Regions from separate parts of the Amycolatopsis tolypomycina genome, predicted to be linked through region 2. Evidence: riboswitches for the same ligand, from Rfam matches in the RefSeq annotation. Region 2 holds a riboswitch; the other holds the start of a gene.
The links. Region 2 has a riboswitch for glycine ahead of gcvP (aminomethyl-transferring glycine dehydrogenase). Riboswitches for the same ligand answer to the same signal wherever they lie in the genome.
Positions count from the first base shown of each region.

Region 1 (14,401 bases), 2.7 Mb from region 2:
GGGTCCAGGCGAAGCTCTTGGCGAAGTCGTCCAGGATCGCTTCGGCGACGTCGCCTGGCTGTTCCTTCAGGACGTCGATCGCGAAGTCGTGGGCCAGGGCGGCCTTGTCCGCGCCCGGGGGCAGCGGTCCGGGCCAGTTGGGGTCGAGGTCGGCGTGGGTGTAGTTGTCCACCAGCCGCGTCTCGCGCGGCTCGGCCGGGCAGAACACCATCAGCGTCGGGTCGAGGTGGAGGTTCGCGCAGTCGGCGACGGCGGCGGTCCGGCCGTAGAGCATGTTCCCGGACGGCCCGGTCAGCCCCCACTTCCCGGTCTCCGCATGCACTCGCGCCGCGTAGGGAACCAGTACCGCGAGCAGGCCCAGGAGACCGACACCGGCCCGGCGCCAGCCCGCCCACTGCCGCCACGCTCCCCCGGCGACGACCAGGAACACCAGCAGCGGCAAGGCCAGGGAGATGCCGATCAGCCGCGTGAGCACGCCGAAGCCGAGCAACAGGCCCGCCGCGCCGGCCCGCTTCCAGCCCGGCGTGCCCCAGCCGAGCAGCAGCCAGAGGAGCCCGAGAAGCACGGCCTCGAACGTCACCTCCGACATGATGTTCTGCTCGATCTGCAGCTGGTAGGCGTCGAGCAGGACCGGGGCCGCCGCGAGCGCCCCGACCCACGGCCGGCCACCCAGGCGCAGGACGAGCGCGTAGACGCCGATCGCGATGAGGATGCCGCCGACGTGCTGGACGGCCGCGACCCAGGCGAGCCCGCCGACGGCCAGCAGCGGCCGCAGGACGAGGTCGTAGCCGATCGGGTCGAGCTGGTCGGCGCGCAGGGCGTGCAGGTTGTCGATGTAGCGGAAGGAGTCGATGAACAGCAGGGCCGGGCGGTAGGCCAGCCAGGTCAGCACCCGGAGCGTGATCGCCGGGACGAGCAACAGGAGCAGCAGCCAGTGGCGCCGGAGAAAGGCTTTCACCGGGCAGCGAGGCCGGAGAAGTACTTCCACGCCGTGGCCAGGCCGTCGGTGAGCGAGACCTCCGGCCGGTAGCCGATGGTCTCCGCGCTCGCCGAGACGTCGACGACGACCGCGGGCATCTCGCCGGCCGGGGCCTCGACGTGCTCGACCGGCAGCTCGGCGCCGGTCACCTCGCGCACGGCCTCGACCATCTCCAGCACGGACACCGAGCGCCCGGCGCCGACGATCGCGCGGCCGGAGTAGCCGTTGTCGAGGGTCAGCAGGACCGCCCGCACGACGTCGTCGACGTGGACGAGGTCGCGGCGCTGGCGGCCGTCGCCGTAGATCTTGACGCGGTCGCCGGTCAGCGCGGCCCGCATCATCCGCGGCACGAAACTGTCCTTGTGGGACATTCCCGGGCCGTAGACGTTGGTGAACCGCAACGCACACGTCGTCATGCCGTACGCCCCGGCGTAGCCCGACAGCAGCATTTCGCACGCCGCCTTGGTGGCGCCGTACGGCGTCAGCGGGCGCAGCGGGAGGTCCGGGGTGATGGTCGCGCCGCCGACGTTGCCGATCACCGCGTTGGTCGAGGCGAGCAGGAACGTCGGCACCTCGTGGCGGCGCGCGAGTTCGAGCAGTTCCTGGGTGACGAGGACGTTGTCGGCGAAGGTGTCCTCGGGCAGCTCGACCGACTTCAGCACCGACGTCAGCCCGGCGAGGTGCACGATGCTCGCGGTCTCGCGGGTCACGGCCTGCTCGCGGACGGTGGCCTCGCGGAGGTCACCGGTGACCACGCGCACGCCGTCTTCGGGAAACGGGACCCGGTCGACGACGGTGACCGGGACGCCCCGGTCGCGGAGGGCGCGCACGACGGCCCGGCCGATGAAGCCGCTGCCGCCGGTCACGACCACGGACGTCCGATCAGGACCGTGCCCACTCACCATGGGCGTCAACCTACCTCCCGTTCCTGTGCGTCCGCAGTGCGCGTACGCAGAACTGCGTATGGCCGCCCGCCCCGCCGGCTTGGTGTCCTTGACCGGTCACACAGCAATGGGGAGGGAACCCACAGATGAAGCGACTCTTCACCGTTCCGGCGCTGCTGCTCGCGTCGCTCGCCGGCCACGACCGACGTCGGGGTCATCCCGGCGAACCGGTCGTGCCCGGTCGGGACCGAGGCCTTGCCGCTGTACACCCGACTTCTACCGGCCGAGGGACGTCGTCGCCAGCTGCTGTGCGTCGTCCAGGTCGACGACCGCCACGGGCGCGTGCTGACGCTCAACCGCGCCCGGCCCGGCTTTTCCGCCCGGGACCGCGAGCTGGACCTGCTCGCCCCGCACGTGGGCCAGGCGTTCGCCCGCGAGGAGCACCCGCCGGTCCGGCCGCTCACCGGGGTGCCCGTGGACGTGCTGACCGCGCGGGAACGCCGGGTGGCCGAGGCGGTGGCGCGGGCGGCGACCGACCGGGAGGTCGCCCGGGACCTGGGGATCAGCCCACGGACGGTGCAGAAGCACCTCCGACAGATCTACCGCAAGCTCGACCTCACGAGCCGCGCCGAGCTGCTGGTCCGCCTCAGCCGCGGGACTCCGTGAACGCCTCCGGGGGCGGGCACGAGCAGACCAGGTTCCGGTCGCCCGCCGCGCCGTCGATGCGCCGGACCGGCGGCCAGATCTTCGCCGCCGTGACCCCCGCCGGGAACACCGCGGTTTCGCGGCTGTACGGCCGGTCCCACTCGCCCGCGACGCACCGCGCGGTGTGCGGTGCCTGCCGCAGCGGCGAGTCCTCGAGGGGCCACTCCCCCGCCGCGACGCGGTCGATCTCGCCGCGGATCGCGATCATCGCCGCGCAGAAGCGGTCGAGTTCGGCCAGGTCTTCGCTCTCCGTCGGCTCCACCATCAGCGTGCCCGCGACCGGGAACGACATCGTGGGCGCGTGCAGCCCGTAGTCCGCCAGCCGCTTCGCGACGTCGTCGACCGTGACGCCGGTGGCCTTCGTCAGCGGCCGCAGGTCGAGGATGCATTCGTGCGCCACCAGGCCTTCATGGCCGGCGTAGAGCACCGGGTAGTGGCCGCCGAGGCGGCGGGCGATGTAGTTCGCGTTGGCCACCGCGACGAGCGTCGCCCGGCGGAGGCCGTCGGCGCCCATCATCCGGACGTAGGCCCAGGAGATCGGCAGGATCGACGCGCTGCCCCACGGCGCCGCGCTGACCGGGCCGACGCCGGTGGCGGGGCCGGCCGCCGGCTGCAGCGGGTGGTTCGGCAGGAACGGCGCCAGGTGCGCACGGACCCCGATCGGGCCGACGCCCGGCCCGCCGCCGCCGTGCGGGATGCAGAACGTCTTGTGCAGGTTGAGGTGCGAGACGTCGGCGCCGAAGCGGCCGTACTGGGCGACGCCGATCAGCGCGTTGAGGTTGGCGCCGTCGACGTACACCTGCCCGCCCGCGTCGTGCACCGCCGCGCAGACCTCGCCGACGGTGTCCTCGTAGACGCCGTGCGTCGACGGGTACGTCAGCATGATCGCGGCCAGGTCATCTCCATGGGAGTCCACTGTGGACCGCAGGTGGGCGAGGTCGATGTTGCCCTGCTCGTCGCAGCGGACGACGACCACCCGCATGCCCGCCATCACCGCGCTGGCCGCGTTGGTGCCGTGGGCGCTCGCCGGGATCAGGCAGACGTCCCGGGCGTGCTCGCCGCGGGCGCGGTGGTAGGCGCGGATGGCGAGCAGGCCCGCGAACTCGCCCTGGCTGCCGGCGTTGGGCTGCAGGGAAACGGCGTCGTAGCCGGTGATCCGCGCGAGCCAGGCGCTCAGGTCGGCGATGACATCCAGCAGGCCGGCGGCGTCCTCGGCCGGCGCGAACGGGTGCAGGCCGGCGAACTCCGGCCAGGTCACCGGCTCCATCTCGGCGGTGGCGTTGAGCTTCATGGTGCACGAGCCGAGCGGGATCATGCTGCGGTCCAGCGCGACGTCGGAGTCCGCCAGCGCACGCAGGTAACGCAGCATCGCGGTTTCCGAGCGGTGCGCGTGGAAGACGGGGTGGGTGAGGTACTCGCTCGTGCGCCGCAACGGGGCCGGGAGCGCGTCGGCGGTGTCCGCGTCCAGGCCGTCCACATCGGACACCGAGACGCCGAACGCCTTCCACACGCAGGAAAGCCGCTCGCGGGTGGTGGTTTCGTCGCAGGCGACGCCGACGTGGTCGCCGTCGATCCGCCGCAGGGAGATGCCGAGGTCGCGGGCCGCGGCGACGACCGCGTCCGCCCGGCCCGGCACGGCCGCGACGACGGTGTCGAAGAACTCGCCGTGCACGACCTCGACGCCGCCTTCGCAGAGTCCGGCCGCCAGCACCGTCGCCATCCGGTGGACCCGCAGCGCGATCGAGCGCAGGCCGTCGGGCCCGTGGTACACGGCGTACATCGACGCCATCACGGCCAGCAGGACCTGCGCGGTGCAGATGTTCGACGTCGCCTTCTCGCGGCGGATGTGCTGCTCGCGCGTCTGCAGGGCGAGCCGGTACGCGGGTGCGCCGTCGGCGTCCTTCGCGACACCCACCAGCCGGCCGGGCAGCTGCCGCTCCAGGCCTTTTCGCACGGCGAGGTAGGCGGCGTGCGGGCCGCCGAAGCCGAGCGGGACGCCGAACCGCTGCGTCGAGCCGACGGCGACGTCGGCGCCGAGCTCGCCGGGCGGGCGCAGCAGGGTGAGGGCGAGCGGGTCGGCGGCGACGATCACCGCCGCGCCGTGCTTCTTGGCCTCGGCGATGGTCAGATCCGGTTCCCGGACCGCGCCGGACGCGCCCGGGTAGGACAGGAGCACGCCGAAGAAGTCGCCGCCGAGGCCGAGCCCGGTCAGTCCCTGGGAGAGGTCTTCGACGACGAGTTCGATGCCGAGCGGCTCGGCCCGGGTCCGCAGCACGGCGAGGGTCTGCGGCAGGGTGTCCCGGTCGACGACGAACCGGGACGACTTCGCCCGCCCGGCCCGGCGCACCAGCGTCATCGCCTCGGCGGCCGCGGTGGCCTCGTCGAGCAGGGAGGCGTTGGCGACGGGGAGCCCGGTCAGGTCGGCGACCATGGTCTGGAAGTTGAGCAGCGCTTCGAGCCGCCCTTGGGAAATTTCCGGCTGGTAGGGCGTGTAGGCGGTGTACCAGGCCGGGTTTTCGAGGACGTTCCGCCGGATGACGGGCGGGGTGACGGTGTCGTGGTAGCCGAGCCCGATCATGGCGGCGGCCGGCCGGTTCCGGGCGGCGAGTTCCCGCAGTTCGGCGAGGGCCTGCGCTTCCGACGCGGCCGGCGGCAGTTCGAGCGGCTGCGCGGACTCCCGCAGGGAGCCGGGGACGGCCCGTTCGGCGAGTTCGTCGAGGGAGGCGACGCCGATGACGTCGAGGATGTGCCGGAGTTCGTCCGGTCCGGGCCCGATGTGCCGGTCGGCGAAGGGAATGCCCTGTTCGAGGGAGGCGAGTGACGGATCCACGATGGCCTCCTGGGGACAGCGGGGCTGGACCGGGACAGCGGTGTCCTGGCCCTCCCCACTCTGTCCGTACCTCCTGGGAGGCGCCTGAGAGTTTCGCCCGCAGGTTGAGCCGGGCTTGCACCGTCGGCGGGGCCATCAGGCTGTGTCCTGACGACCCGCTTTCCAGAGGCGTCTCGTCCGCGCGGTCCAGGGTGCCTGAGAGGTTCCGGGGAGGACTTGCTCCTTCGGCGCCGAGCTCAAGGTGTGGCTCGGACTCTCCCGCGCGGATTCGTCGACCGCACGCAGTACCTTACCCGCTCACGCGGAGCGATGATCAACCGGTCTTGCGGGCGTTGCGGCGCTGGGTGAGTTCGTCCGGTTCGTGCGTCTCGACGATGCCGCCGTCGGCGCGTTCGGCCGGGAACTCGTGGATGGTGCCGCTGATTTCCTGCATCGCGCCGCTGACGGCGATGCCGAAGACGCCTTGGCCGCCTTGGAGCAGGTCGACGATCTCCTCGGGCGAGGTGCATTCGTAGACCGTGGTGCCGTCGGAGAACAGCGTGACCCGGGCCAGGTCGCGGACGCCGCGGACGCGCAGGTGGTCGACGGCGACGCGGATGTTCTGGAGCGAGACCCCGGTGTCCAGCAGGCGCTTGACGACCTTGAGGACCAGGATGTCCTTGAACGAGTACAGCCGCTGCGAGCCGGAGCCGTGCGCGGTGCGGATGCTGGGCGCGACCAGCTTGGTCCGGGCCCAGTAGTCGAGCTGGCGGTAGGTGATGCCGGCGATCTGGCACGCCGCCGGACCCCGGTAGCCCACCAGCTCGTCGGGCAGCGAGTTGTCGGGGAACAGTTCGCCCTGCTCACCAGTCGCGACCTCGACAGGCTGCTTCTCGGAACCAGCCTCGACCACGCAAGCCTCCCCTCGCCCGACCAGGCGGCCGGCGAATGACAGCCGGAGGAGTCCCAGGAGCGGGACCCGCCGGAGATCAACCGCCACGGTCCGGCCCCAGACCGTGAATCACACCGTGGCGATTTTCCTCCTTCGACGGTAAGCGCCCGGACAGTGCCGGTCAACGCGACGCGCGGCAAGCCCAGGCGGTCGGCTGACCCTTTGAGCCGTTCGCCGTACCCCCTACGGCGTGATCCCAAACGCCTTGACTCTTTTTACTCAGCTGAGTAACTTTTACTCATGCAAGTAAATCCCGACATCATGGCGGAGATGGGCCTCAGCGCCACCGAGGCCGCCCGCCGGGCGCAGATCATCGGCGCGACCATCGGCGTCCTGGCCGACCTCGGCTACCGCCGCACCACCTTCGCCAAGATCAAGGAGCGCGCCGGCCTCAGCAGCACCCGGCTGATCTCCTACCACTTCACGAACAAGGCCGGCCTGCTGCAGGCGGTGCTCAGCACGGTCGTCGAGACGAAGAACGGGTTCCTCGCCGAGCGCACCGACGGCGGCCTCGACCCGGCCGACCGGCCCGGCTACCTGCGGGCGCACATCGAGACGTCCGTGGCGTTCCTGCGGGCCTACCCCGAGTGCGTCCGGGCGCTGACGGAGCTGGCCGCCAACGCCGACGACGCCGACGGCTGGGTGATGACGAAGGTGCTGGTCGACGACATGCGCGTGCACGGGCTGGCCCGCCAGCTGAAGCAGGGCCAGGCCGAGGGCGCGTTCGGCGAGTTCACGCCGGAGGTGATGGCGATGTCCATCGCGCAGGCCATCGACGGGGTGGCCGCCGCCTACGCGGCCGACCCCGGGCTGGACCTGGAGCAGTACGGCCGCGAGCTGGCGGACACGTTCGTCAAAGCGACGGCGCCGTGAGCACCCGGTCGAGCCGCTCTTCGATGCGGGCCTTCGGGAACGCGCCGACGATCGTCTCGACCGGCTCGCCGCCGCGGAAGAGGATCATCGTCGGCAGCGACATGACCTGGTAGGCCCGGGTGGTCTCCGGGTTCTCGTCGGCGTTGATCTTCCGGACGGCAAGCTCGCCGTCCCGCTCGGCGGCCAGGTGCGCGAGCACCGGGCCGACCATCCGGCACGGGCCGCACCAGGTGGCCCAGAACTCGACGAGCACGGGAACGTCGCTGCCGAGCACTTCGGCGAAGGTCGCATCGGTGACAACCGCAACTTCGGACAAGGCAGGCTCCTTCAGGGGCGCGGGGAATCGGGCACAACACACGGATCGGGCGCCTGCCGGTCGAGGGCGGCGGCGAGTTTCGCGGCCAGTTCGCCACGGATGCCGCCGAGCCGCGCGAGAAGCGCGTCGGCTTCTTCGAGCTTGCGCCGGTAGACCTCGATGGAGTTCGCGCAGGAGTCGCCGGTCTCGTGGCCGCTGCGCAGGCATTCGACGAACGGGCGGGTCTCTTCGAGCGTCAGGCCGACCGTCTGGAGGGTCTGGATCTCCCTGACCAGGTGGAGGTCGTCCTCGTCGTACTCGCGATAGCCGTTGGCCGACCGGCGGGCCTGCAGCAGGCCCTGGTCCTCGTAAAAACGCAGCGCACGGGTGGTGACACCCGTGCGCTGCGCCAGTTCTCCGATCCGCATGCCCTCGACGCTAGACGTTGACGTCCGCGTCAAGGCAAGTTCTCAGGTGTCCGCTCCGCGGAAGTCTTCCGGGGAGACCGAGTCGAGGAACTCGCGGAACTTCTCGACCTCGTCCTCCTGCTCGTCCGGGATGATCAGGCCCGCCTCCTCCAGCACCGAGTCCACGGCGTGGATGGGGACCCCGATCCGCAGGGCCAGCGCGACCGAGTCGCTCGGCCGGGCGGACACCCGGATGTCGCCGTCGAACACGAGCTCCGCGAAGAACGTGCCTTCCTTCAGGTCGGTGATGACGACCTGCTCGAGCTCCCGGCCGAGCGCTCCGATGACCTCTTTCAGCAGGTCATGCGTGAGCGGGCGAGCGGGGCGGACCCCCTGTTGCTCCAAGGCGATGGCGGTGGCTTCGACCGAGCCGATCCAGATCGGCAGGTACCGTTCACCTTCGGTCTCCCGCAGCAACAAGATCGGCTGATTCGCGGGCAGCTCGACCCGCACACCGACGACGCGCATTTCGCTCATCGGGCTTCGCCTCCCTCCCGTGCACACGGGCTGCAGCGCTGAACCGGCTTCACGCCCTCACTCCTCGACGCTACCCGTCATCCGCGCGCTGTGCTCGCTGTCCGGACTCTCTCGGTTCGCCTGCCGCAAACCCGTGCCTTCACGGTACGGCATGCGGTGCCGAACATTCAGTCATTGACATGGGACCGCAAAGAGGATCTCACTGCCCCGTTATCGATCAACACCCGGCGACGCCGCGGATTCCCGCCTTCACGAGGAGCGTGTGCAGGGTCACGGACAGTGCCGCGAGCTCCCGCACCACCTCGTCGGCGCGCGCCTTCGCCTCCGGGTCACGGTGCCGGTACACCGGCGTCACGATCTGCTCCAGCAACCCGACCTCGCGGTCGGCCGCGGCGCGGAAGGCACGCAGGTGTCTCGGTTCGATCCCGAATTCGGTCATCGCCTTCACCGTCCGCGCGACCAGCACCGCGTCCGGGTCGAAGAACCCGGCGGGACCGGGCCGGACCAGGCCGTACTGCTGCAGCTCGGCCAGCGCGGGCTCGTCGATGCCGGCCTGCGCCAGGAGTTCCTCCCGGGTCAGGCGCAGCTCCCTGCCCCCGGTGGAGTTGCCGGCGGCGAAGTCGTCCGCCACGGGCAGGCCGACGTTCTCCGCCGTCACGTCGATGGGCACCAGCCGGCGCGGCGGGCGGGGCAGGGCCGCGGTGGGCCCGGCCCCCGAGTCCGCCGCGTCCAGCTGCTCCTTGATGACCTTCAACGGGAGGTAGTGATCCCGCTGGGCGGCCAGGACGAACCTCAGTCGCTCCACGTCCGCCGCGGCGAACTGCCGGTACCCCGACGGCGTGCGGCCCGGGGTGACCAGGCCTTCCGCTTCGAGGAACCGGATCTTGGAGATGGTGACATCGGGGAAGTCCCCGCGCAGCTGCGCGAGGACCGCCCCGATGCTCAGTCCGTGGTTCTGTGGCCGCCCGGCCGCCGTCACTGCGCCCCCTGGCCCCCGTGCCCCGGGCCGGTCAGGAAGACCAGGCGGAACTTCCCGATCTGCACCTCGTCGCCGCCGGCGAGCACGGCCTGGTCGACCGGCTCGCGGTTGACGTAGGTGCCGTTGAGGCTGCCGACGTCGATGACGACGAACTCGCCGCCCTCACGCCGGAACTCGGCGTGCCGGCGGGAGACCGTGACGTCGTCGAGGAAGATGTCGCTGTCCGGGTGCCGGCCGGCGCTGGTGGTGTCGCGGTCGAGCAGGAACCGCGAACCCGCGTTCGGCCCGCGCTTCACGACCAGCAGCGCCGAACCCGGGGGCAGGGCGTCGACACCCTGGACCGGGGCTTCCGGGGCGGGCTCGCGACCTTCGGCTTCGGCCAGGAAGTCGGCCCGGAAGACAGAGGTCCGCTCCGGAGACTGCTCCGGGGGAACACCGCCGGGCCCGTCGTTCGTGCTCACCTGAGCTCTCCTCCACACATGCAGTGTTGCCAGTACTCAAGAACGTGTAGCTGCCAACGTACCGTGCCTGATCGATTCTCCGAGCCCCGGCTCCCCGAACCGGCGGAGCGGGCTTCAGCCCTTGGTCAGCGCGTCGTACGCCTCGGCTTCGAGCAGGGCTTCCAGGCCCGCCGGGTCGTCGAGCCGGATCTCGATCAGCCAGCCCTCGCCGTACGGGTCGCTGTTGATCAGCTCCGGCGAGTCGGCGACGGCGTCGTTGACCGCGACGACCTCGCCGTCGACCGGCGCGAACAGTTCGGAGACGCTCTTGGTCGACTCGACCTCGCCGAAGACGTCGCCCGCGCTCACCTGCCTGCCGACGTCGGGCAGGTCGACGAAGACGACGTCGCCGAGCTGGTCCTGCGCGTACTCGGTGATGCCGACGCGCACGAGGGTGTCCTCGCCGCGGGTGGCGACCCACTCGTGTTCCTCGGTGTAGCGAAGCTCTTCAGGAGCGGACACCGCCGGTCCCCTTTCATGCCCTCACTGGCGAAACGTGTTGGGCGAAGTCTTACACCCACACGGCGCAGCCGCCCGCCACGACCCGGCGAAAGCTCACTGAGTGGTATCGCCGCGCAGCGCGTTGCGGGCCTGGACGACGTAGAGGACACCGGACCAGACGTAGAGGACGGCGCCCCAGATGGTGAAGGCGTACCCGATCGGCCGCGCGACCGCGGCGACGTCGGAGCCACCCTGCGCGAGCAGCAGCAACGGGAAGGCGTACATCAGGACGAAGGTGGCCCCCTTCCCGAGGTAGGTGACCTCGGGCGGCGCGAACCCCCGGCGGCGCAGGGTGACGACGCAGACGCCGAGCACGGCTTCCCGCAGGACCAGCGGGACGACGACCCACCACGGGATGATGTCGCGGACGAGGAAGGCGATGAGGGTGGCGAGGATGTAGAGCCGGTCGGCGGCGGGGTCGAGCAGCTGCCCGAGCCGCGACATCTGGTTGAGCCAGCGGGCGAGCTTGCCGTCGAGCCAGTCGGTCAGCGCGCTGAAGACGAGCAGGGCGAGGGCCCAGCCGTCTTCTTCGGGGCCGAGCAGCAGCCAGAGGAAGACGGGCACCCCGGCCAGCCGCAGCAGGGAGAGGATGTTGGGGACGTTCAGGGCCTGCCGCAGCAGCGACGGTTCGGCAGCCTGAGCGGCGGGTTCGGGGGCGGCTGTGCTCACGGGGCCATTAAACAGCGGTCCGGGATGGCGTCGCCTGGTGCGGTGGCGGCGGGGCGTTCGGGCGGCTCGGGCATGCGGTCGCTCCTGGCGTGCTCACGGCCTTGGGCGGTGACATCGGCGGGTGACCGCGCTGCCGCCCGGGTGCCCATGAACCCAGTCCAGGTCCAGCTCAGCGGCCGGATCCACCCCGGAACCCGCGAGGCGCTCCCCCGCAGGCCGGCCGCGAAGGCCGGGCCACCCCCTCGGCGCGGCCCGGCACCCCGGCGTCACGCTCAGCTCGCGCGGCGGTGGCTCCACCCGCGGCGCTGCAGCTCCGCGCTGCTCAACGCCTCGGGGCGGCCTCGGTAGTCGGTGCCCATCCAGCGTGCGCGGCCGGCTCGGCCCTCGAGGACGTACGGGCGGCCGCAGCACCAGACCACGGTGCTGGGGACGGTCGGCGGGCTGGACGGGTCTTCGGTGCTCACTGCGTCGGCGTTCATCGCTCTCACGGATTCGGGACGGGTGTCGGGGACGGGAAGCTCGTCAGCCTCCACCAAGATCTTCGGCGCCCGAGGCCGGATTGTTAACGGTCACGGCCGGAATTAGACCGATCGATTCTTGATGACAGCGTGAGGTTTCGGAGCGTGAACGGAATGTTAATCGTCCATTGTGGACATTCTTTCGGCGGCCACCGGACCGGGCCGCCGGGGCGCTGTTGTAATCTCCGGCACACCCGTGGCCCCACGGGGACCGACCGGGGAGGAAGGATCGCGGTGCCCCACCCGACCACCACGAGGACGTGGCTCCTGGCCTGCCTCGCCCTGCCCCTGCTCGCGGCCTGCTCCGGCGACCCGGCCGCGCAGGCTCCCCCGGCCCCGCCGGCCACCACTGCCGCGCCGTCCGCTTCCACGTCGGCCGGCACTCCGCCGCCTCCGCCCGGCGACACCGGCAGCGCGCCCGCGCCCGCTCCGGCGAGCCGGCCGTCCGGTGCGCCGCCGTCGGTGCCCGGGGCGTGCGGGCCCGTCACCGCCGCCAGCGGGCTGACGCTCTACGTCTTCGACAGCGGCTCCGCCGGGGTCAGCTGCGTCGCGGCGACGAAGCTGGTCGGCGACTTCCACCGCAAGATCGCCGGGCGGCAGGGCGCCGGCTCGAACGACGCGGTGAACGAGACCGTCGACGGCTGGCTGTGCACCTCCGGGCCGCCCGCCGCCCAGGGCGGCACCACCTGCACCAAGGGCGAGCAGACGGTCTTCGCCGCCGTCGTGCCGTCCGAATGACTCCGATCCTGAAGGGCCCATGAAGACACTCGCGTACCCTCTGCTGCTCGTCGCCGCGGCCGCCGCGCTGGCCGGTTGCGGCAGCGACCCGGCGCCCGCCGCGCCCGCCACCGAGGCACCCGTGCCCGCCGCGGCCGCCGCCGCGGGGTCGACGGCGCCCGGCGTGCCCTGCGGCGACGTCACCGGCACGGGTGGCGCGAAGACGGCCGTCGTCGCGCACGGCAAGGTCGACTGCCCCGCGGCGACGAAGCTGCTCACGGACTACTTCGCGAAGCTGACCCCGGCCGAGGCGAACGACGCCGACGGCCCGGGCCCGATCGTCCTCGACGAGTGGACGTGCGGCAGCGGCCCGAACGACCCGGTGACGGCATGCTCGACCGAGGACGGCCGCCAGGTCGAAGGCACCCGCGGCTGAGCCGGGCCCCAGCGCCCCAATGTGGCGTTGGTTGCGTCTGACGCACCCAATGTGGCGTTCGGTGCGTCTGACGCACCGAACGCCACATTGGGGCGCATGAGCCGGGCGGTCAGGACTTGAGGTCCGGGAAGTCCTCCTCGCGGTACTCGGTCCCCGCGCCCCGCGCCGGGTCGCTCTCGCGGCCGCGCAGCTCGACGCGGCGGATCTTGCCCGAGATCGTCTTCGGCAGCTCCGCGAACTCCAGCCGCCGGATCCGCTTGTACGGCGCCAGGTGCTCGCGGCAGTACGCCAGGATCGACCGCGCGGTCTCCGCGTCCGGCGAGAAGCCCGCCGCCAGCACGACGTACGCCTTGGGCACCGCGAGCCGGATCGGGTCGGGCGCGGGGACCACCGCCGCCTCGGCCACCGCCTCGTGCTCGATGAGGACGCTCTCCAGCTCGAACGGCGAGATCCGGTAGTCCGACGCCTTGAAGACGTCGTCGGTGCGCCCGACGTAGGTGATGTAGCCGCGTTCGTCGATCGAACCGACGTCACCCGTGTGGTAGAAGCCGCCCGCGAAGGCCGCCGACGTGCGCTCGTCGTCGTCGGCGTAGCCGGTCATCAGGCCCACCGGCCGGTGCGCGAGGTCCAGGCAGATCTCGCCCTCCGAGGCGCGCTCGCCGCTGACCGGGTCGACCAGCGCCACCACGAAGCCGGGCAGCGGGCGGCCCATCGAGCCGGGCACGACGTCCTGGCCGGGCGTGTTCGCGATCTGGACGCTGCTTTCGGTCTGCCCGAAGCCGTCGCGGATGGTGACGCCCCAGGCCTTCTCGACCTGGTCGATCACCTCGGGGTTGAGCGGCTCGCCTGCCCCCACCACCTTGCGCGGCGGCGTCTTCAACGCCGTCAGGTCGGCCTGGATGAGCATCCGCCACACCGTCGGCGGCGCGCAGAAGCTCGTCACGCCGCAGCGGTCCATCTGGGCCATCAGCGCGCCCGCGTCGAACCGGCTGTAGTTGTAGAGGAACACCGTCGCCTCGGCGTTCCACGGGGCGAAGAAGTTGCTCCACGCGTGCTTCGCCCAGCCGGGCGAGGAGATGTTCAGGTGGACGTCCCCGGGCTCCAGCCCGATCCAGTACATCGTGGACAGGTGGCCCACCGGGTACGAGACGTGCGTGTGCTGCACCAGCTTCGGCTTCGCGGTCGTGCCGGAGGTGAAGTACAGCAGCAGCGGGTCGCCGGCCTTGGTCGGGCCGTCCGGGGCGAACTCCGGCGACTCGGCGAACGCGGCCGAGTAGGAGTGCCAGCCCTCGACCGGCTCCCCCACCGCGATCCGCGTGTAGCCGCCGGAGACGCCGTCGAACTTCGGCGCGTCCACCGAGCGGACGACGACGTGCTTCGCGGCGCCGCGCTCCACCCGGTCGGTCAGGTCGGCCGGGCCGAGCAGCGTCGACGCCGGGATGATCACCGCGCCGAGCTTGATCGCGGCGAGGATCGTCTCCCACAGCTCGCCCTGGTTGCCGAGCATGAGGATCAGCCGGTCGCCGCGGCGGACGCCGAGGGTGCGCAGCCAGTTCGCCACCTGGTTGGACCGGCCGGACATCTCCGGGTAGGTCCAGCGGTTCTCGCGGCCATCCTCCTCGACGATCCACAGCGCGTAG
Region 1 covers NZ_FNSO01000004.1:3,134,443-3,148,843, reverse strand. Annotated here, with positions in the region: gene BLW76_RS24445 (glycosyltransferase family 2 protein) at 1-958, opposite strand, end outside; gene BLW76_RS24440 (NAD-dependent epimerase/dehydratase family protein) at 955-1,884, opposite strand; gene BLW76_RS24435 (helix-turn-helix domain-containing protein) at 2,119-2,529, shown strand; gene gcvP (aminomethyl-transferring glycine dehydrogenase) at 2,510-5,398, opposite strand; glycine riboswitch at 5,571-5,669, opposite strand; gene BLW76_RS24425 (MerR family transcriptional regulator) at 5,712-6,290, opposite strand; gene BLW76_RS24420 (TetR/AcrR family transcriptional regulator) at 6,570-7,202, shown strand; gene trxA (thioredoxin) at 7,183-7,518, opposite strand; gene BLW76_RS24410 (MerR family transcriptional regulator) at 7,530-7,925, opposite strand; gene BLW76_RS24405 (bifunctional nuclease family protein) at 7,968-8,441, opposite strand; gene ftsR (transcriptional regulator FtsR) at 8,659-9,420, opposite strand; gene garA (glycogen accumulation regulator GarA) at 9,417-9,881, opposite strand; gene gcvH (glycine cleavage system protein GcvH) at 9,996-10,382, opposite strand; gene clsA (cardiolipin synthase ClsA) at 10,476-11,090, opposite strand; gene BLW76_RS24380 (hypothetical protein) at 11,363-11,569, opposite strand; gene BLW76_RS24375 (hypothetical protein) at 11,843-12,346, shown strand; gene BLW76_RS24370 (hypothetical protein) at 12,366-12,761, shown strand; gene BLW76_RS24365 (AMP-binding protein) at 12,871-14,401, opposite strand, start outside.
Region 1: another riboswitch for glycine. It lies ahead of gcvP (aminomethyl-transferring glycine dehydrogenase); the one in region 2 lies ahead of gcvP (aminomethyl-transferring glycine dehydrogenase).

Region 2 (14,401 bases):
CTAGCGGGTTTCGTTAGCTTTGTGAGGTGACGCACTGGCGCGCCGACGAGTGGGCGGAAGCGGTCCGGGCCGGCATCCGCGCCCGGGGCCTTTCGCTGGACGAGGCGGCCCGCCGCATCGGTGTTCCGACGTCGACGCTGCGCAGCTGGATCGAACACCGGCACGCGCCGAAGGTGACGGTGTTCGACCACTGGGCCGAGCTCGCCGAGGTCACCGGGATCGGGGAGGCCGAGCTGCTGCGGGTCGCCGGTGTCCTGCCCGACAGCCTCGCGAGCCCGGTGCACGTGGCGCAGGCGGCGAAGGCGCTGCGGGAGGGCATCGACCGGGCCGGGCAGTTCCTCCGGCAGGCCACGGCGCTCGTCTACTCCTCGCCGGGCACCCAGGTGGCGAACGCGATCGCCGCGTCGCCGGTCGACTGGGAGATGCGGATCCGCTCGGCCACCCGCGGCGACGAGGTCCGCGTCACCTACCACCACTACGTCGGGATCGTGCCGCCGCGGGACTTCCCCTACGACGACGCCGAGGTCCGCCGCATCATCGAGCACGACGTCCTCGGCGAGCTGTGGCGGCCGCTGGGGCTGTACTGGCGGGTCGCGGAGGTGCACGACTGGCACGAGCCGCCCCGGCTGGTCATCCAGGTGCCCGAGCAGGAGGCGACGCGGCCGCCCGCGCCGTCGCCGGTCGTCGCCGCGCCGCCGGTGGTCGTGCTGTCGCCGATCTGGGGGTACGGCGAGCTGCTGGCGTCGCTGGTCGCCGACGGCCTCGGCTTCGGCAACGTCGACTTCCGCTACTTCGGCCTCCCGGACGCGATGGCCGACCGCGTCCGGATCACCGCCCGCGAGCTGGCCGACCCGGCACCGCGCCTGGTGCACTCGGTGCCGCCGATCATGCTGCTGCACGGCCTCGCCGTGCCCGACCTGACCGGACGGCTCCCGGTCGTGGTCCGCTACGGGCCGCGGATGCGCGCGCGGGCGGCCCGGATCTACCGGTCGGCGCTGCTCGAAGCCGGGTTCGCCGACCCCCTCGACGGCGCTCGCGCGATCGAGGAGGCGATCTCGCCGCCGCCGGGCAGCCCCCACTTCGAGGTGACGCTCGCCGACGAGGACATCTTCGACGGCGAGCGGCCGTCGCTGGACCGCCTCAACGACTCGGTGGCGTGGCACGCCGAGCAGATCGTGGAGCAGGTCCTGCTGGGCGCGGGCCTGCCGCCGGTGCCGGTGGGCGGCCCCCTCAAACGCCTGGTCCTGCCCTCCGGCCGGGTCCGCCGCCCGCCCGCGCTGGCCGGGAGCGTGGTCCGCCGGGTCACCGGAACGTCATGAAAGAGTCGTTCATGACATCAGACGTCATGAACGACTCTTTCATGACATCTGGGGGAGCGGTCGAGGCCGGATCGAGGACCGATGTGGTGTTGGCCGGGTGAAGTAGACGCCCGCGGGAAGCGCCGGGTACCGTTACCGCCACAACTGCAGATCGGGCCGTAGAGCCGAGGCGGGAGAGCCCTCACGAAGTCGGTGGGGCACCGAAGGAGCAAACTCCCCGGAATCTCTCAGGTACCTGCTACCGCTTCGCGCGAGGCCACTCTGGAAAGCAGGCGCACCCGCGCCTCACCCAAGGTGAAAGCCGCTGCACAGGCGGTGAAACTCTCAGGTGCCATGACAGAGGGGGAGTTCCAGCGCACCGTTCTGTCCGGTGCCCGGCCCAAGGAGCTCCCGATCACTTCCACGCAGTTCGACGCCCGCCACATCGGCCCGTCCGAGGCCGAACGCGCGAAGATGCTGGCCGAGTGCGGCTACGGCAGTCTCGACGCCCTCGTCGGCGCCGCCGTCCCGAGCGCCATCCGCGCGACGAAGGAACTCGCCCTCCCGCCCGCCGCGTCCGAAGAGGACGCCACCGCGGAGCTGCGGGCCCTCGCCGCGCGCAACCGGCCGATGACGCAGATGATCGGCCTCGGCTACTCCGACACCGTGACGCCGGGCGTGATCCGCCGCAACGTCCTGGAGAACCCGGCCTGGTACACCGCGTACACGCCCTACCAGCCGGAAATCTCGCAGGGCCGCCTCGAAGCCCTCCTCAACTTCCAGACGATGGTCGCCGACCTGACCGGCCTGGCCACCGCGAACGCCTCGCTGCTGGACGAGTCGACCGCCGTCGCCGAGGCCGTCACGCTCATGCGGCGCGCGTCGAAGTCCAAGTCGAACAAGGTCGTCCTCGACGCCGAGTGCCTGCCGCAGACCATCGCCGTCGTGCGCACCCGCGTCGAAGCCCTGGGCATCGAGGTCGAGGTCCGCGACCTGCTCACCGGCCTGCCCGACGACTTCTTCGGCGTCGTCGTCCAGTACCCGGGCGCGTCCGGCGTGCTGCGCGGCCGCGGCTTCTACCACGCGATCTCCGAGTCGGCGAAGGCCGCGGGCGCGCTGTTCACCGTCGCCGCCGACCTCCTCGCGCTGACCCTGATCACCGCGCCCGGCGAGTTCGGCGCCGACGTCGCCGCCGGGTCGACCCAGCGCTTCGGCGTCCCGCTCGGCTACGGCGGCCCGCACGCCGGGTACATGTCCGTCCGTGCCGGCCTCGAGCGGTCGCTGCCGGGGCGCCTGGTCGGTGTCTCGGTCGACGCCGACGGCAACTCCGCCTACCGCCTCGCGCTCCAGACGCGGGAGCAGCACATCCGCCGCGAGAAGGCGACGTCGAACATCTGCACCGCGCAGGTCCTCCCGGCCGTGCTGGCCGCGATGTACGCGGTCTACCACGGTCCCGACGGCCTGAAGAAGATCGCCCAGCGCGTCCACGGCCTCGCCGCGGGCTTCGCCGGCGCCCTGCGCCGGACCGGCGTCGAGGTCGTGCACGAGTCCTTCTTCGACACCGTCGTCGCGCGCGTCCCGGGCCAGGCCGCCGAGGTCCACGCGGCCGCCCGCGAGGCCGGGATCAACCTCGGCCACGTCGACGCCGACCACGTCCGCGTCGCCTTCGACGAGGTCAGCACGCCCGCCATCGCCGCGGAGGTCCTTCGCGCCTTCGGGGTCGAAGAGGCCATCGAAGACGGCGTCGCGCTGCCGAACGGCCTCGCCCGCGAGAGCGGCTTCATGGGCCACGAAGTCTTCGGCACCCACCGCTCGGAGACGGCGATGCTGCGCTACCTGCGCAAGCTGTCCGACCTGGACTACGCGCTCGACCGCGGCATGATCCCGCTCGGCTCCTGCACGATGAAGCTCAACGCCACCACGGAGATGGAGCCGATCAGCTGGCGCGAGTTCGCGGGCATCCACCCGTTCGCCCCGGCCGAGGACGCGGCCGGGTACCACGAGCTGGTGTCGCAGCTGGCCGACTGGCTGGCCGAGGTCACCGGCTACGACAAGGTTTCGCTGCAGCCGAACGCGGGCAGCCAGGGCGAACTCGCCGGGCTCCTCGCGATCCGCGCCTACCACCGCGCGAACGGCGACGAAGCCCGTGACGTCTGCCTGATCCCGTCGAGCGCGCACGGCACCAACGCCGCGTCCGCGGTGCTGGCCGGGATGCGCGTGGTCGTCGTGAAGTGCACCGACGAAGGCAACGTCGACCTCGCCGACCTGCGGTCCAAGGTGGACACCCACCGCGACACCCTGGCCGCGATCATGGTGACGTACCCGTCCACGCACGGCGTGTACGAGCACGACATCGACACCCTCGCCAAGATCGTCCACGACGGCGGCGGCCAGGTGTACGTCGACGGCGCGAACCTCAACGCCCTGCTCGGCCTGGCCAAGCCGGGCGAGTTCGGCGGCGACGTCTCGCACCTCAACCTGCACAAGACGTTCTGCATCCCGCACGGCGGTGGCGGCCCGGGTGTCGGCCCGGTCGCGGTGCGCGCGCACCTCGCGCCCTACCTGCCGAACCACCCGCTGCTCGACGCGGCCGGCCCGGAGACCGGCGTCGGCCCGATCAGCGGCGCGCCCTACGGCTCGGCGTCGATCCTGCCGATCTCCTGGGCCTACGTCCGGATGATGGGCGCGCCGGGCCTGACCGTGGCCACCAAGGTCGCCGTGCTCGCCGCGAACTACGTCGCTTCGCGCTTGGCGCCGCACTACCCGGTGCTCTACACGGGCCAGGACGGCCTGGTCGCGCACGAGTGCATCCTCGACCTGCGCCAGATCACCAAGGAGACCGGCGTGACGGTCGACGACGTCGCCAAGCGGCTCATCGACTACGGCTTCCACGCGCCGACCATGTCGTTCCCGGTCGCGGGCACGCTGATGGTCGAGCCGACCGAGTCCGAGGACCTGGGCGAGATCGACCGGTTCTGCGCCGCGATGATCGCCATCCGCGCGGAGATCGACGAGGTCGCGAACGGCAAGTGGAGCGCCGGGGAGTCGCCGCTGCGCGGCGCCCCGCACACCGCCGAGACGCTGGTCGGGGACTGGGACAAGCCCTACAGCCGTGAGCTGGCGGTGTATCCGGCGGGTGTTTCGCGCAAGAACAAGTACTGGCCCCCGGTGCGTCGCATCGACGGCGCCCGCGGCGACCGTAACCTCGTGTGCTCCTGCCCGCCCCTCAACGCTTACGAAGGCTGACGTGTCCAAGGAAACCTCCCTGCACGGAGTCCACAAGGGACTCGGTGCGCTGTTCACCGACTTCGCCGGCTGGTCCATGCCGGTCCGCTACGCCAGCGAGCTGGCCGAGCACAAGGCCGTCCGCGAGGCGGCCGGGCTGTTCGACCTCTCGCACATGGCCGAGATCCACGTCACCGGCGAGCAGGCGGCCGACGTCCTGGACTTCGCGCTGGTCGGCAACCTGACCGGGGTCAAGCCGGGCCGGGCGCGGTACACGATGATCTGCAACCCCGAAGGCGGTGTGCTGGACGACCTGGTCGTCTACCGGCTGGCCGACGAGCACTACCTGGTCGTCGCCAACGCGGGCAACGCGAAGGTCGTCGCGGACGCCCTGGCCGAGCGGGTCGCGGGCTTCGACGCGGTGGTCGACGACCGGTCCGAGACGACCGCGCTGATCGCCGTCCAGGGCCCGAAGGCCGTCGAGATCCTGGCCGCGGTCACCGACGCCGACCTGGACGCGCTCAAGTACTACGCCAGCGTCCCGGCCTCGGTGAAGGGCCACGACGTCCTGCTCGCCCGCACCGGCTACACCGGCGAAGACGGCTTCGAGCTGTTCGTCGACGCCGACGAGGCGCCGGCGCTGTGGCGCCTGCTGCTGGAAGCCGGCGAACCGCACGGCCTCGTCCCGGCGGGGCTCGCCTGCCGCGACACGCTGCGCCTGGAAGCCGGGATGCCGTTGTACGGCAACGAACTCACCGTCGAGCAGAGCCCGTTCGAGGCCGGGCTCGGGCGCGTGGTCAAGTTCGAGAAGCCGGGCGACTTCGTCGGCCGCGCCGCTCTCGAGGAGCGGTCCAAGCAGGACGTCCCGCGGGTGCGGGTGGGGCTCAAAGGCGCCGGCCGCCGCGCCCCGCGGCACGGCTACAAGCTGCTGGTAGACGGTACCGAGATCGGCGAGGTCACCAGCGGCGCCCTGTCGCCCACGCTGGGTTACCCGATCGCCATGGCGTACGTCGATCGGGCGTACGCCGAGCCCGGCACCGAGCTCTCCGTCGACATCCGGGGCAGGATCGAGCCCGTCGAGGTCGTCGCCCTGCCCTTCTACTCCCGCGCGTAAGGACTCCTGAACCGTGAGCATCCCCGAGAACCTGCAGTACACCAAGGAACACGAGTGGCTGAAGGTCGACGACGGCATCGCCACCGTCGGCATCACCGCCTTCGCCGCCGAATCGCTCGGTGACATCGTGTTCGTCCAGCTGCCCGACGCGGGCTCGACGATCACCGCCGGCGAGGTGTTCGGCGAGGTCGAGTCGACCAAGTCGGTCAGCGAGCTGTACGCGCCGGTCTCCGGCGAGGTCGTCGAGGTGAACGGCACCACATCGGACACCCCCGAGGTCATCAACTCCGACCCCTACACCGAAGGATGGCTCCTGAAGGTGCGTCTGACCGGGGACGTGCCGGACCTGCTCGACGCCGCCGCCTACGCCGCGCACACCCAGGAGAACTGATGACGACTTTCGACGCCCCCCTCGCCGACGTCGACCCCGAGGTCGCCGCGGCCGTCGCCGACGAGCTGACCCGCCAGCAGTCGACCCTGGAAATGATCGCCTCCGAGAACTTCGCCCCGGTCGGCGTGCTCGAGGCGCAGGGCTCGGTGCTGACCAACAAGTACGCCGAGGGCTACCCCGGCCGCCGCTACTACGGCGGCTGCGAGCACGTCGACGTCGTCGAGCAGCTCGCCATCGACCGCGCGAAGGCCCTCTTCGGCGCCGAGCACGCCAACGTCCAGCCGCACTCGGGCGCGCAGGCCAACGCGGCCGCGATGTTCGCCGTGCTCAAGCCGGGCGACACGATCCTCGGCCTCGACCTGGCGCACGGCGGTCACCTGACGCACGGGATGAAGATCAACTTCTCGGGCAAGCTCTACAACGTCGTCGCCTACCACGTCGACAAGGAGACCGGCATCGTCGACCTCGCCGAGATCGAGCGGCTGGCCGTTGAGCACGAGCCGAAGCTGATCATCGCCGGCTGGTCCGCCTACCCGCGCCAGCTCGACTTCGCCGAGTTCCGCCGGATCGCGGACAAGGTCGGCGCTCGCCTGATGGTGGACATGGCGCACTTCGCCGGGCTGGTCGCGGCCGGGCTGCACCCGTCGCCGGTGCCGCACGCCGACATCGTCACCACGACCACGCACAAGACCCTCGGCGGCCCGCGCGGCGGCCTGATCCTGTGCCGCGAGGAGCTGGCGAAGAAGATCAACTCGGCGGTGTTCCCGGGACAGCAGGGCGGGCCCCTCGAACACGTCATCGCGGCCAAGGCCGTCGCGCTGAAGATCGCCGCGAGCGAGGAGTTCAAGGAGCGCCAGGAGCGCACCCTCGAAGGCTCGCGGATCCTGGCTTCGCGGCTGTCGCAGGAAGACTGCGCGGCGGCGGGTGTCCGGGTGCTGACCGGCGGCACGGACGTCCACCTGGTGCTGGTCGACCTGGTTCAGTCTTCTTTGGACGGTCAGCAGGCCGAGGACCGGCTGCACGAGGTCGGCATCACGGTCAACCGCAACGCCGTCCCGTTCGACCCGCGGCCGCCGATGATCACGTCGGGCCTGCGGATCGGCACGCCGGCGCTGGCGACCCGCGGGTTCGGGGCCGAGGACTTCGCCGAGGTCGCCGACGTCATCGCCGAGGCGCTGAAGCCGGACTTCGACGACGCCGTGCGGGCCAAGCTCCGCGACCGCGTCGAGACCCTGGCCAAGAAGCACCCGCTGTACGCGGACCTTTCGCGATGAGCGCCCAGCCCGAGGGCCGGAAGCTGCTGCGTCTCGAGGTTCGCAACAGTGAGACGCCGATCGAGAAGAAGCCGTCGTGGATCAAGACGCGGGTGCGGATGGGGCCGGAGTTCACCGAGCTCAAGGGTCTGGTTCGTCGCGAGGGTCTGCACACGGTCTGTGAAGAGGCTGGTTGTCCCAACATCTACGAGTGCTGGGAAGACCGTGAGGCCACGTTCCTGATCGGTGGGGACCAGTGCACGCGCCGGTGTGACTTCTGCCAGATCGACACGGGGAAGCCGGCGGCGTTGGACACGTCGGAGCCGCGGAAGGTCGCGGAGTCCGTGCAGGCCATGGGGCTGCGCTATTCGACGGTGACCGGTGTTGCGCGGGATGACCTTCCCGATGGTGGCGCGTGGCTGTACGCGGAAACTGTGCGGCAGATCCACGCGTTGAACCCCGGTACGGGCGTCGAATTGCTGATTCCGGATTTCAATGCGGATCCTGCGCAGCTGGCGGAGGTTTTCGGGTCGCGGCCTGAGGTTCTTGCGCACAACGTGGAAACAGTTCCGCGGATTTTCAAGCGCATCCGCCCGGGATTCCGCTACGCTCGATCGCTGGAAGTCATCACGGCCGCGCGTGAGGCCGGTCTGGTGACGAAGTCCAATCTGATCCTCGGGATGGGCGAAACCCCGGACGAGGTGGCGCCGGCGATGCAGGACCTGGTGGATGCCGGGTGCGAGATCCTGACGATCACGCAGTACCTGCGTCCGTCTCCGCGGCACCACCCGGTGGACCGCTGGGTCAAGCCGGAGGAGTTCGTCGAGCACTCTCAGGCTGCGGAGGCGATGGGCTTCGCGGGTGTGATGGCCGGGCCGCTGGTGCGCTCGTCGTACCGCGCGGGACGGCTGTACGCCCAGACCAAGCGTTACCGTGGAGAAGAGCTGCCGGAGAACCTGGCCCACCTCGCCGACCAGGGCCCGGCTTCGCAAGAGGCCAGCTCGCTGCTGGCCCGTTAAGGAAGGGGCGGATCAATGGCGATCAGCGTCTTCGACCTGTTTTCCATCGGCATCGGCCCGTCGAGCTCCCACACCGTCGGGCCGATGCGGGCGGCACTGACCTTTGTGGATGGACTCGGCGGCGAACTCGGCTCGGTGGCCCGCGTGCAGGCCGAGCTGTTCGGCTCGCTCGGCGCGACCGGGTTCGGCCACGGCAGCGACAAAGCCGTCCTGCTCGGACTGTCCGGTGAGCGTCCCGAAGAGATCGACACGGACACCGTGCCGGGCCGCATCGCGGACATCCGCGGCGCCGGGCGGCTGCTGCTGGGCGGCACGCACGAGATCGCGTTCGACGAGGACACCGACCTCACCATGCACCGCCGCAAGTCGCTGCCCGCGCACCCGAACGGCATGGTGTTCCGCGCGTTCGACGCGTCGGGCGCGCTGCTGCGCGAGCGGACGTACTACTCGGTGGGCGGCGGCTTCGTCCGCGACGAGTCGTACGAGACGGACACGGTGTTCGTCGAGGACTCGACCCCGGTGCCGTACCCGTTCCGCACCGGCGCGGACCTCCTGGCGCACTGCGCGTCGACCGGCCTGCCGATCAGCGAGATCATGCTGGCGAACGAGCTTTCCTGGCGCACCGCCGAGGAAGTGCGCTCGGGCCTGCTGGACATCTGGGCGGTCATGGCGGAGTGCGTCCGCAACGGCTGCACGCACGAAGGCGTCCTGCCCGGCGGCCTGAAGGTGCCGCGGCGGGCCCGCGCGCTGCACGAAAAGCTCCTGGCCGAGGACGGCGCGGACGACCCGCTGTACGCGATGGACTGGGTGAGCCTGTACGCCCTCGCGGTCAACGAGGAGAACGCGGCGGGCGGCCGCGTGGTGACGGCCCCGACCAACGGCGCGGCGGGCATCATCCCGGCGGTGCTGCACTACTACCAGCGGTTCATCCGGCACTCGTCGGACGACGGCATCGTCACGTTCCTGCTCACCGCGGGCGCGATCGGCTCGATCCTCAAGCAGACGGGCTCGATCTCGGGCGCCGAGGTCGGCTGCCAGGGCGAGGTCGGGTCGGCGTCGGCGATGGCGGCGGCGGGCCTGACGGAGGTGCTGGGCGGCACCCCGGCCCAGGTGGAGAACGCGGCGGAGATCGGCGTGGAACACCACCTCGGCCTGACCTGCGACCCGGTCGGCGGCCTGGTCCAGATCCCGTGCATCGAGCGCAACGCGGTGGGCGCGTCCAAGGCGATCCACGCGGCCCGCATGGCCATGCGCGGCGACGGCAGTCACGTGGTGACGCTGGACAAGGCGATCAAGACCATGCGCGAGACGGGCGCGGACATGAGCGTGAAGTACAAGGAGACCGCCCGCGGCGGCCTGGCGGTGAACGTCATCGAGTGCTGACCGGCCCGCCACGGGGCACTTTCACGTGAAAGTGCCCCTCTTGGGGGCGAGCGGTGGGTCAGGGTCCGGGGCCACCGCCAGCTTCAACCCCACCTCGACGAGCGTCCACCCGAGCTGTTGCCTCTTCGTCCCCGTGCGGCGGCGAGGCGTCGCCCGGCCGGGTGGGCGGTTGCGCACGCCGCGGCGCAACTCGCCTTCGCGCTCGTGTACCAGATCCTCGGCCATCAGGAAATGCACCGGATCGCCCCCTGCGTCGATGTTCGGTGTCGGTGACTCCATCGTTGCGAACCGTGCCCGTTGCTTCCACCGGTTTTTCTGCGCGCGAAAGCCAGTGTCACCGACAGCGACCGGGGTTGGCCACTCCGAAGGTGCCCCGCGGCCTAGACTCGCGGGATGGACTCGACCTCGGTGGTGAATGCCGGCGAAGCGCTGTTCCGGCCGGTCCGCACCGGCAACGCCTTCGAGGAGACCGTCGAGCGGCTGCTGCAGGCGATCCGGCTGGGCGTCGTCGGCGCGGGGGAGCGGCTTCCCTCCGAGCGCGAGCTCGCCGAACGGCTCGGCGTCAGCCGCGTCACGCTGCGCGAGGCCATCCGGGCGCTCTCCGACGCCGGTTACGTCGAGTCACGGCGAGGCCGCTACGGCGGCACGTTCGTGCACGACACCCTGCCCGCCCCGCCCGAGCCCGGCGGCAACGTCGACACCGTCGCGCTCGAAGACGCGTTGAGCCTCCGGTACGTCCTCGAGACCGGCGCCGCCGAGATGGCCGCCGCGCGGTCGCTGAGCCCGGCCGACCGGCAGCACCTCACCGGCACGCTCGCCGAGGCCGCCGGCGCCGACCTCGACGACTACCGCCGCAAGGACTCCCGGCTGCACCTGGCCATCGCCGAGGTGACCGCGTCCGGCTCCCTGACCACGGCGATGGCCGACGCCCGCACCCGCGTCAACCAGCTCCTCGACCGCATCCCGCTGCTCCCGCCCAACCTCGAGCACTCGAACGCCCAGCACGAGGCGATCGTCGACGCGATACTGGCCGGCGACGCGCCCGCCGCGCGCCGGGCGATGGCCGAGCACATCGAGGGCACGGCGTCGCTGCTGCGCGCGTTCCTGGCTTGAGCTTCCGTCAGCCGTCGTAGCTGCGGCGGTGGGCCATGATCCGCCGCCGGTGCGTGGTGGCCCAGTCGGCGAGGCCGGTCACCGAGTCCAGCAGCGTGGCACCGAGTTCGGTCAGGGTGTACTCGACGCGCGGCGGGACGCTGGGGTGGACGGTGCGGGTGAGCAGGCCGTCGCGTTCGAGCTGCCGCAGCGTCCGCGTGAGCATGCGCTGGGAGATCCCGGTGACAGCGCGGTGGAGCTCGCCGAAGCGCAGGGTCCGGTCGCGGAGCTGCCCGATGACCAGGAGGTCCACTTGTCACCGACGAGCGAGCAGGAGGGATGCCGGATGAGCAAGACGCTGGTCGTCGTCGGTGCCGGGCCCGGACTGGGGATGGGCGTGGCGCGCGCGTTCGGGCGCCGCGGATTCCGGGTCGGGTTGGTCGCCCGCACCCCGGACCGGCTGGCCGCCCTCGTCGCGGACCTGGCCGGGCTGGGTGTCGAAGCCGCGGCGTTCCCCGCGGACATCCGGGATCGCGCCGCGCTGGCCACCGCGCTGGCGGCGGCCAAGGACGCACTCGGGCCGATCGACGTCCTGGAATACAGCCCCAGCCCGTCCGGGCCCATCACCACGGCCGTGCGGACCACGGCCGAGTCGGTGACCGCGCAGCTCGACCTGCACCTGCTGGGTGCGGTGACCGCGGTCGGCCAGGTCCTGCCGGACATGCGCGCCCGGGGCGCGGGCACGCTGCTGCTGACCACCGGGGTGTCCTCGACGATCCCCGCGCCGTTCCTGGCCAACGTCGGGGCCGCCATGGCCGGCCTGCGCAACTGGGCCCACACGCTGCACGCCGAACTGAAGCCCGAAGGCATCCACGCGGCCACGGTGACGATCGCCTCGGGGGTCGTGCCCGGGGGCGGCGAGGCCGATCCCGACGCCATCGGCGAGCGCTACCACCGCCTGTACCAGCAGGCTGACCGCGTCGAGGAGGTCATCGGGGACCTGGACGCGTTCCGCGCGCTCGTCACCCGGGGCGCGCTGAGGTCCGCGATCTTCATCGGATTCGAACAATTCGACGCAGAACCTTTTCCCCCGTCCGGCCGTCACCCTTTCGTGACCTTGTCGACGGACGACCCCGACGAACCCGCAGCCAAGCCCGACATCCGGGGGTGGCGCCGCGTCCGGCGGATCGCCGGCCGGACGGCCGGCGTCCTGGTCGGCGGCCCGCTGATCGCCTTCTGGGTCGCCTACCTCGTGCTCGACGTCCGCAGCCCGCAGGAAGTACTGGCCGGGCTCGAAAAGACCGTCGTCCTGCGGTACGCGGACGGGTCCGAGCTGCTCAAGGTGGTCCCGGACGACGGCGACCGGATGTTCGTCCCCTACGGGCAGGTGCCCGCGAAGCTGCGGGACGCCATCATCGCCACCGAGGACCCGACCTTCTGGGACAACCAGGGCTTCGACCCCACCGGCATCGGCCGCGCGTTCCTCACCGGGGTCGGCGGCGGCTCCGGGATCACCCAGCAGTACATCAAGAAGTCCACCGGCGACGAAGAAGCGACGCTCGGGCGCAAGTTCGCCGAGCTCGTGCTGGCCACGAAGATCACCCAGGAGCAGAGCAAGGAGGAGATCTTCGAAAGCTACGTCAACATCATCTCCTTCGGCCGCGGCACGTTCGGGCCCGCCGCGGCGATGAACGCCTACTTCGGCAAGAAGCTCGACGACTCCATCACCTGGAGCGAAGCCGCTTTCCTCGCCGGGATGATCCAGTCGCCGTCGGTGCACGACCCGGCCGCCTCCGGCGACGCCCACGCCGCCCGGCGCTGGCAGTACGTGCGCGACAAGCTCGTCGGCCGCGGGTACGTCGGGAACGACGAGCCGATGGCCTATCCCGGCGGCGAGATCCAGCCGCCGTCGGAGACCCGCGCCGGCCGCGTCACCTACGACGAGTTCCACATCAAGCAGCAGGTCCTCGCCGAGCTGGAACAGGACGGCTTCCCGCTGAGCCGGCTCCAGCAGGCGAACCTGACGGTCGAGACGACGCTGGACCGCGGCCGGCAGGACGCCGCGAAGAAAGCCTTGCGGGACAGGCTGGACGGCGAGCCGGCGGTGTTCCGCGGGGCCGTCGTCGCGATCGACCCGTCGACCGGGGCCGTGCGCGCCTACAACGGCGGCGACCAGGGCGTCCGCGACTACGCGGGCACCCCGCACGCGCTCGGCACGGCGTTCCACCCGTTCACGTTCACCGCGGCGCTGCTCCACGGCTTCGGCCCGGACCAGCCGATCCCGGCGTTCTCGAAGGTCGAGTTCCTCGGCGAGGACTTCCAGTACCCGGAAGCCTGCGGCAAGAAGTGCACCCCGCGCCGGGCCTTGGAAACGCACGCCGCCGGCACCCTCGTCGCGCTGGCGAAGAAGCTCGGCCCGGAGGCGGTGAGCGAGGCCGCCCGGCAGGCCGGCATCCCGGACGCCGTCGACGGCGTCCCGACCCTGCGCGAGAAGGACGGCTTCCTCATCGGGCCGGGCATCGCCATCGGCCGGTACCCGCTGCGGCCGCTGGACGTCGCCGGTGCCTACGGGACCTTCGCCGCCGAAGGCCGGCGCGCCACCCCGCACCTCGTCGCGAAGGTGCGCGACGAAAGCGGCTCGGTCGTCTGGGAGCACCAGGACACCGCGGCCCCGGCGTTCGGCGACGAAGCCGCGAGCCGCCGGGTGGCCACCGCGGTCACCGACGCGCTGGGCACGACGCTGCCCGACGGCCGTCCGGCCGCGCTGCGCACCGGCGAGGCCGAGCACGGCAACAGCCCGGACAACCAGGACGCCTGGGCGGTCGGCTACACCCCCCAGCTGGTGACGGCGGTCTGGATCGGCTCCGACGACGAGCGGCGCCTGAAGGACGCGGCCGGCCGCAAGCTGACCGGAGACGCCGCCGCGGCCGACGTCTGGCGCACGTTCATGACGGCCGCGCGGCCGTAGCGGTGGGTCAGCGGACCAGGGCCAGCACGAACCCGTCGTAACCCTTGCCGCCCACCGTCTGGATCGCCGTCGCGTCGAGGCGGTCCTCGGCGGCCAGGAGGGCGAACATCTCGCGGGCGCCGCGGACGTTCACGTCGTCGCTGTCCGGGTCGGCCACCCGGCCCTGCCGCACGACGTTGTCGACGACGATCGTCGTGCCCGGGCGGGACAGGGCCAGCGAGGCGCGCACGTAGTTCGCGAGGTTGGCCTTGTCGGCGTCGATGAACACGAAGTCGAACGGCCCGGTCAGCGTCGGCAGCGTGTCGAGCGCCGCGCCGACCCGGATCTCGGCGACGTCCTCGCCGAAGCCCGCGCGCGCCAGGTTGGCCTTCGCCACTTCGGCGTGCTTCGGCTCGTACTCGCAGGTCACCAGCTTGCCGCCGGCGGGCAGCGCGCGGGCGAGCCAGATGGTGCTGTACCCGCCGAGGGTGCCGATCTCGAGGATCGTCCGCGCCCCCGCCATCCTGGCCAGCAGGTTGAGCAGCTTGCCCTGGTTGGGGGCGACGGCGATGTGCGGCAGCCCGGCGGCGTCGGCGTCGGCCAACGCCGTGTCGAGCACCGGGTCGGGGGCGAGCAGGGCGCCGGCGAGGTAGTCGTCGACGGCGGTCCAGGTCTGGTC
Region 2 covers NZ_FNSO01000004.1:410,175-424,575, forward strand. Annotated here, with positions in the region: gene BLW76_RS12545 (helix-turn-helix domain-containing protein) at 27-1,319, shown strand; glycine riboswitch at 1,480-1,573, shown strand; gene gcvP (aminomethyl-transferring glycine dehydrogenase) at 1,713-4,544, shown strand; gene gcvT (glycine cleavage system aminomethyltransferase GcvT) at 4,546-5,637, shown strand; gene gcvH (glycine cleavage system protein GcvH) at 5,651-6,028, shown strand; gene glyA (serine hydroxymethyltransferase) at 6,028-7,302, shown strand; gene lipA (lipoyl synthase) at 7,299-8,300, shown strand; gene BLW76_RS12575 (L-serine ammonia-lyase) at 8,316-9,683, shown strand; gene BLW76_RS12580 (hypothetical protein) at 9,705-9,962, opposite strand; gene BLW76_RS12585 (FadR/GntR family transcriptional regulator) at 10,077-10,796, shown strand; gene BLW76_RS12590 (winged helix-turn-helix transcriptional regulator) at 10,804-11,088, opposite strand; gene BLW76_RS12600 (SDR family NAD(P)-dependent oxidoreductase) at 11,122-13,743, shown strand; gene BLW76_RS12605 (O-methyltransferase) at 13,751-14,401, opposite strand, start outside.